Regions from separate parts of the Paenibacillus sp. 1781tsa1 genome, predicted to be linked through region 1. Evidence: a T-box and tRNA genes for the amino acid it is inferred to sense, from the RefSeq annotation. Region 1 holds a T-box; the other holds one or more tRNA genes.
What was found. The T-box of region 1 lies ahead of leuS (leucine--tRNA ligase). A T-box ahead of a tRNA ligase gene usually reads a tRNA of that ligase, here a tRNA-Leu.

Region 1 (4,185 bases):
GTATGATGAATTAATGGAAGATATGCCTTATCCGGACTGGATAAGGTTTGCAAGAACAGCATGGGAAAAACATGGAATGCCCAAAAGTGTCGCTGAACTTGGCTGTGGAACGGGCTCTATTACAATCCCGCTCGTGAACTCCGGTTTCGAAGTTACGGGCATTGACCTGTCAGCAGATATGCTGTCGGTTGCACGCAGCAAGATGGAGGCAACGCCTCAGGGTCATCGCTTGTATCGGGAAGGCAGCGTACGTTGGGTGCAGCAGGATATGCGAGACTGGCGAGTTCCGGAACCTGTGGATTCGGTGATATCATTCTGTGATTGCGTCAATTATCTGCTCGAACAAGAAGATGTTGTTCGAACCTTCCAGCGGACATATGAGATGCTGAAGCCTGATGGAACGTTTTTGTTTGATGTGCATCATCCCAATACGCTTATCCGTTATGATGAGGAGCAGCCTTTTGTGCTGGATGAGCGCTCCGTATCTTATATTTGGACTTGTGATTTGGACCAGGATCGCTGTGAGATTGAACATCATCTCAGTATTTTTTCGCGTGTGGATGATGGCAGCAAGGATATGTACCAGCGCTTTGAAGAAGTTCATGTCCAGCGTGCATATAACCCAGACTGGATGAAGCTGGAGTTATCCAAGGCAGGCTTTAGAGATGTGAAGGTATATGCGGATTTTGAATGGAAAGAGGCCGGAGACAGCGCACAGCGCTTGTTCTACGTTGCTGTGAAATAAGAGCGAATCACGAGAACTGTCCTTATGTTTGGTACATAAGGGCGGTTTTTTTGTTTAATTTTCCATAAAATGATGGACATGTTTCTGTAACCTGGCAAAGAAATGCTAGGAAAGACTCAATAGCGTGACAAAAAGTATTGCCAGCTGAAGTAGAGGAGGCGATAATAGTCGGATAGAAAGCGTTTTCTATGGAAACCAATAGTCGAGGTGAGGTGTAGAAGTGGAAAGTACATATAAAACAAGACTTACGTCAGAACAACTAAATGCCATAATAGAGCAGAATCTCTCTGCAAAAATACAGGGCTACAAGGAAATGGTGGATGGCTGGGCCAATCATGCATATCTCATTACACTCAGTGACGCACAGCGAGTGGTACTCAAAATTGCCCCTTCAGCTTCGACAAATCTGATGCGCTGTGAACAGGACCTGATGATTGCCGAGGTTGAGGCACTGCGTCTCATAAGCGAGCTGCAGGATGTTCCCGTACCCAAAGTTCTGGTTTATGATGATTCGTTAACCATGGCTTCAGCGCGGTATTTTATCATGGAGTACATGTCTGGAACACCCTACAATCAGGTCAAGGATCAGTATTCTGCGGAAGAGCAGGAAGCCGTTGAACAACAACTGGGGCGTTACAATCGTCGAATTAATGAAATCAAGGGTGAGAAGTTCGGATATTTCTCGGAGCAAAAACAGCGTTATTCCACTTGGAAAGAAGCATTTATGAATCTGATGGATGACATTCTTGCCGATGGGGAAGAAGCCGGGATTACATTTTCGATGGATTATCCTGAATTGAGACGCTTGATTGAGGAGAAATCGGATGTGCTGGACGATGTAAAAGAACCTGTGCTTGTAAGTTGGGATCTGTGGGATGGCAATGTTCTAGTAGACAAAGGTCGCATCACAGCGATTATTGATTTTGAACGTTCACTGTGGGCAGACCCTCTGATGGAGCACTATTTCAGTCATTTTAACTATACACCCGGTTTTGTGAAAGGGTATGGGCATGCGATTACAACTGAAAGTGAGCTAAAAAGAAGAAGTCTGTATGACTTGTACTTTGATCTGGTGCTGCGCATTGAGTGCGCTTATCGTCAATATGATCATCAGGAACATGTGAATTGGACCATTCATAACCTGGAGGAAGGCATTGAGCGTTTTCGGTTATCCTGAACAGCAACCAGCGTTATGAAGGGTACCAACCCGTGAGCTTTAAGATGGCGAGTATAACATGTAATATTGACTTTGGGCTTGCTTTTTTATATAATGGTCCCGATATTGTATACATATTTCGATGATAAGGATTAGTAGTAATTTCTGTACATCACAGAGAGCCGGCGGTTGGTGCAAGCCGGTTGACAGTAAATTGTGAACTCGCCTTGGAGAAATGCGGTGATTACACCATTTTTGTTTAACCTGCTGAGTAGAAGCTGGAATTCAGGAATGGAAATCCGCATCGGTTAACCGCCGTTACAGGTCCAAAGGGAGTGGATGACGAAGCACGTTCGTCCGCTAACTAGGGTGGTACCACGGGAATTCAACCTCTCGTCCCTAGCGCTGCAAACGCTACGGGATGCTGAGGTTTTTTTGTTGCAATTAAAGCTAAGCGAGTAACCTGAAGGAGGAACAATAGATGAGTGAGAATAACCAGCCGAAACACGGCTATCAGCCACAAGTCATGGAAAAAAGTTGGCAGCAATACTGGGATACAAATAAAACGTTTAAAACGGGTGAGGACCCTGCTAAACCGAAATTTTATGCACTGGATATGTTCCCTTATCCATCCGGTTCAGGTCTGCACGTAGGTCACCCGGAAGGATATACGGCAACGGATATCGTTTCCCGTTACAAACGTATGCGCGGTTACAATGTATTGCATCCGATGGGTTGGGATGCTTTCGGTCTGCCTGCTGAGCAGCATGCATTGGATACTGGTGAGCATCCACGGCATATTACATTCCGTAATATTGACAATTTCCGTCGCCAGATCAAGTCGCTTGGTTTCTCCTATGACTGGGATCGTGAGATCAGCACAACGGACCCTGAGTACTATAAATGGACACAATGGATCTTTATCCAGTTGTACAATAAGGGCCTCGCTTATGTGGATGAAGTCGCAGTTAACTGGTGCGAAGCACTTGGAACGGTACTGGCTAATGAAGAGGTTATTGATGGCAAGAGTGAACGTGGTGGACATCCGGTTGTACGTAAACCGATGCGTCAGTGGGTCCTGAGAATTACCGAGTATGCAGAGCGTCTGTTGGAAGACCTGGAAGAGCTGGATTGGTCTGAAAGCATCAAGGATATGCAGCGTAACTGGATCGGTAAATCGACAGGTGCAGAAGTTGTTTTTGCCATTGAAGGTCGCGAGGAAGTAATTAAGGTGTTCACTACCCGTGCGGACACATTGTTCGGAGCAAGCTTTGCAGTACTTGCTCCGGAACATGAATTGGTAGAAGCAATCACAACGGATGACCAACGTGAAGCGATTCAGGCTTATCAGGAGCAGGCTTCTCGTAAGAGTGATCTGGAACGTACGGATTTGGCCAAAGACAAAACAGGTGTATTCACTGGCGCTTATGCAATCAATCCCGTTAATGGTGCAAAATTGCCGATCTGGATCGCTGATTACGTTCTTGCAGGTTACGGTACAGGTGCGGTTATGGCTGTTCCGGGTCATGATGCACGTGACTGGGAATTTGCGAAGCAGTTCGGTCTGGATATCATCGAGGTTATTCAGGGTGGCGACGTTACACAAGAGGCGTATTCCGGTGATGGCGCGCATGTGAATTCCGATTTCCTGAACGGACTGAACAATGAAGAAGCCGTTGCCAAGATGATTGCTTGGCTGGAAGAGAACGGTAAAGGACAAGGGAAAGTGACCTATCGTCTGCGTGATTGGCTGTTCAGCCGTCAGCGTTACTGGGGTGAGCCAATTCCGATTCTGCATCTGGAAGACGGAACGATGAAGACCGTACCGGAGGATCAACTTCCACTGCTGCTGCCTGATATCGATCAGATCAAACCTTCGGGTACTGGAGAATCACCACTGGCGAATGTTACGGAGTGGGTGAATACGGTAGATCCGGAAACGGGAATGAAGGCACGTCGTGAGACTAACACCATGCCACAATGGGCGGGTAGCTGCTGGTATTACCTGCGCTTTATCGATCCGCACAATGACAAGGAACTGATCTCCAAGGAGAAACAGCAGCAGTGGCTGCCAGTTGATCTGTACATTGGCGGAGCAGAGCATGCGGTGCTTCACTTGCTGTACGCTCGTTTCTGGCACAAAGTGCTGTATGATCTGGGTGTTGTGGATACAAAAGAGCCGTTCCACAAACTGGTGAACCAAGGTATGATCCTGGGGACGAATAATGAGAAAATGAGTAAATCCCGTGGTAATGTTATTAACCCGGATGAAATCGTGAATGAA
Region 2 (4,185 bases), 2.8 Mb from region 1:
CCACAACATCCACAGAACTGTTTCACTTGGCGGATAATGCACTGTATCAAGCGAAGGAAGAGGGGCGTAACCGTACGGTTACGATCCAGACGGTTATTAAATAAGCAAACAAAGAAGCTGTTCCCTAAAAATAAGGGGCAGCTTCTTTTGTTTTCTATACCTCTTGTGAGGATCTGGCCAGAACCTCATTGGTATACGTTTCTCCCCAATCTCGCATGCTGAAGATGATCGGCCGTAATGTTTCACCAAATGGTGTGAGGGAATACTCCACTTTAGGTGGGATCTGGGGGTATATTTCACGATGAACAATTCCGCTACTTTCCAACTCTCGAAGTTGCAGGGTGAGCATACGCTGGGTAATGTCAGGAAACAATTTTCGGAGCTCGTTAAATCTCAAAGGACCAGAGAATAAATGATACAAAATGGCACCTTTCCATTTGCCTCCGATCACGCTAAGGGTAACTTCCACGGAACAGCCGTATGGCGTTGGACATGGCTTGATTGCATCCTTTTTCATTATAAGTGCACCTCCACTTTACGGTGATAATCTATGGTATCTATTTGGGTGATTACATTACATAAAGTACGTATAGTTCATGAAAGAGCATATCACTTATTATGCATATTATAAACCCTAATCCTAGGCGCAGACAGTTGTGATGATGTCTGTAAGAAAAAAGAGCCCCAGTTTCGTCTTGCGAAACATGGAGGCTCCATAAATGGGATGAATTTTGTACACTATATCAGGGCATCGAGGGAATATGCACCGGCTCCAGCGAGAGCAACACCAGCTAATGATCCTATTATCACAAGGTTATATTCGAATCCTCCGTTCAGATTCCATAGACCTTTATCTGCGTGAACCTTGGCTATGGCTACAACCATCGGAAGCATGAGTAGAATGGCTCCGACGATAATCCATAGACCGACTCCAAACAGGAATCCACCAATCAATTCAGCAAGTCCGGCGCACACGGCCAAGGCTCTAGCGGGTTTCAGGCCAATCGCTCCGAAAAATTTAGCTGTCCCTGATACACCCTCACCACCAAACCAACCAAACAGTTTCTTGCATGCATGTCCGATCATAATAAAACCGATAACGAGACGAATGATAAGTAAACCCGTGTCCAACATGAGATGATTTCCTCTTCTCTGGATGTATAAAGTATAATAATGAGCGTATATACGCTACTTCAGTGACGATAGAATGGAGTCACATAGAGCCATCGTTGCAATATTATCCTTGGCGCTGGAATGTGGGACTGTTTGGTTCTGGCAACAGGCGATGAAGTGCGCCATCTCACCAACAAAACCACGTAGATAAAGGTCGCGATAAGCTCCTGACATGGGAGATCCGGAAGGTGTGTATACAGTATCTTGCTCCTCGAGAGATTTCCAGGGAACGCTGGTGGAGCTTCGGGATTGATGAACAGTAAGTGTGTTGATCTCTTCAGCTGACGCAAATCCATTGTCGAAGGTGACGAGCACACTTTCACTCTCACGTGACCAGGCACTCATGCCGGTAAAATAAGCACTGCCTACCACGTTATTCTCAAATACAAAGGAAATGCTCTGATTAATATGTTCCCCATCCTTCACGGTTGTGCCTGTAACTCGTATAGCTTCTCCGAATAAGTAGCGCATCAGATCGACCATATGAATGGCAGCGAGCTTCATGAACTGTTCCTCATCCTTGCAGAATGGGGTACTGTCTACAGCGAATTTCATCTGGAATGAACGCACTTTACCTAGCGAACCCCCATCAATGAGCTCTTTTAGCTTCATGTATACCGGAGCATAACGTTTCATAAAACCGACCATGACAACGACGCCAGCCTGCTCGGCAGCTTCTGCTACAGTGGAGGCTTCCGCAGCGTTCCATCCAAGCGGCTTGTCCACGTATACATTTTTGCCAGCCCGAATGCATTCAAGGACAAGAGCAGTCTGATCCATAGGCTGGGCGACCACAACGACTCCGTCACAAGTTTCCTGCTGTAACATAAGCTGAGCGTTAACATACGCTTTGCCATTGCTGCCAAATTTCAGCAGAGCTGTTTCTGATCGTTCCATACTGCGAGTGGCAATGGCCTGGATCTGCGCTCCGCTTTCAACGACAGAAGGATATATATTCGTGGATGCATGAAACCCGGCACCGATAAAGCACAGATGGGTTGTTTTCAAAATGGGATCTCTCCTTCATTGTATCATTCGTATTGGTGGTTTATTTGCTTAATGATACGATAGGGGGTTTGGTGTTGATAAAAAAGGACATATGTCCTATTTCTGAATGGATAAAAAGAAGTTGCAATTTTATTTTGCAGCATGTATACTCTGAATTACGGTAAAACAAGGAATTGCTTCACCGGAACACTTTTCATCGATGGATGAGGAGATACATATTATGCGGTCGTGGCGGAATTGGCAGACGCGCACGGTTCAGGTCCGTGTGGGCTAACCCCCCGTGGAGGTTCGAGTCCTCTCGACCGCATCAAATCAAAGAAAGGTTCGTGAGTTGCTCTAATGCAATTCACGAACCTTTCTTTATTTTTACTATATTATTGTGAATCAAGTATTTTGCTGCTGGCATCTAATACTGCCGCTGCCGCAAAATGACTGCCATGATGAGTCCGGTGATAGCTCCTGCTATTCCGAACAGTGTAACACTGGCAATAACTTCAACCGACTGGAGACGAAACAAAAAAGCGATACCACTGCCTAAGGTGGTTCCGGCGAGAAATCCGAGCGAAATTCCTAATTCTTTGGTTAATTTCATTGTGTCACCTACTTGGAAATGTGAGATATGGATTTGCAAATATGGGGTACAGGAAGTAAAGTGTGATCAGGAAAATCATCACATTTTATTTCCTTTTTTATCTTGTGGTATTAACCGGTTAATTATGCATGATATCTCATATGGGAGGGTAAGAGCGAATGAATATGAACGAACGAATTGCAGCATGGAATGAGGAAGCACAGCAGTGCGCTTGCGGTCATCAACACCGAATGGTAGATATGCTCATTCATCTGGAAGCTGGGGCCATTCAGAGGCTACCGGGCTATTTGTCTGAACAAGGGTACCATCATGTGACGGTTGTTTATGATCGACATACGTTTCGGGCTGCTGGATCTGATGTGCTGAACAGTATTCGAGAAGCGGGAATGCATGTGGATGAGATCGCTCTGCCGGAGAATCGTACGGGTGATATTATTGCGGATGAAGCAGCTATCGTGCAGGTCATGTTGGGTGTGAAATTGGAAAGTCAGGCTATCATTGCGGTGGGCTCAGGTACCATTCATGATCTGGTGCGATTTGTATGTTCCAAAATGAACAAGCCCTTTCTGTCGATACCGACAGCGGCTTCAGTGGACGGGTTTACCTCTGCAGGTGCACCCTTAATTGTAAGCGGCATCAAACAGACCTTTCAGGCTGTTCCGCCTGAGGCCATCTTTGCGGATATGAATATCCTGGAGCAAGCCCCCCAAGAGATGACGGCTGCTGGATTCGGAGATATGCTTGGCAAATATACTTCCCTTGCAGACTGGATTGTTTCTCGTGAGCTGGGAGGAGAACCGTTCTGTCCGGTCGCTTATCGAATGACAGAAGAAGCGCTGAATTCCTGCATTGATCATGTACAAGCTATTGCGGAGGGGCGGGCAGAGGGAGTAGCTGTATTAATGGACGCATTAATTGTTTCTGGTATCTCCATGCTGATCATTGACCATTCCCGTCCGGCATCCGGAGGTGAACATCACCTGTCCCACATCTTGGAGATGGATCTCATGCAAGCGGGAGAAAGACCGGTTCTGCATGGTGCCAAAGTTGGCGTAGCCTGTGCATTGCTTACGGTGAAATATAAAGAACTTGCACAGACATCGGATGAACCAGTGTTTAGAATATATAACCAATTGCCGGAGGCTTCTCAGCTCATCGCATGGTTGGAGCAAGTAGGTGGACCTGTGACTACTGAACAGCTTGGTGTAACCCCGGAGATGGTGGAACATGCCTTTACCACCGCGCATACACTTCGTCCTCGATATACCGGATTGAAATACATCAATGAAGTGTTAAACACGAGGTAAAGGTGACTTTTAAGGAGGTTCGGTCTCCAAGATTGTGTAAACTTAGCTTCTAGAGCGCTAAAATGGCCTTGATTGGGATTAGAAAGTAGAGAAGGGGGATTTACC

Region 2: it encodes a tRNA-Leu, which carries the amino acid that the T-box ahead of leuS (leucine--tRNA ligase) is inferred to sense. The anticodon was not compared.

Annotation. Positions count from the first base shown of each region.
Region 1 covers NZ_JAMYWY010000001.1:5,001,046-5,005,230, reverse strand. The annotation lists gene NKT06_RS22575 (class I SAM-dependent DNA methyltransferase) at 1-745, shown strand, start outside; gene NKT06_RS22570 (phosphotransferase family protein) at 966-1,922, shown strand; T-box leader at 2,035-2,305, shown strand; gene leuS (leucine--tRNA ligase) at 2,383-4,185, shown strand, end outside.
Region 2 covers NZ_JAMYWY010000001.1:2,198,905-2,203,089, forward strand. The annotation lists gene NKT06_RS09875 (sensor domain-containing diguanylate cyclase) at 1-104, shown strand, start outside; gene NKT06_RS09880 (winged helix-turn-helix transcriptional regulator) at 155-517, opposite strand; gene NKT06_RS09885 (DoxX family protein) at 739-1,134, opposite strand; gene NKT06_RS09890 (Gfo/Idh/MocA family protein) at 1,189-2,181, opposite strand; tRNA gene NKT06_RS09895 (tRNA-Leu) at 2,404-2,488, shown strand; gene NKT06_RS09900 (hypothetical protein) at 2,588-2,773, opposite strand; gene NKT06_RS09905 (sn-glycerol-1-phosphate dehydrogenase) at 2,932-4,080, shown strand.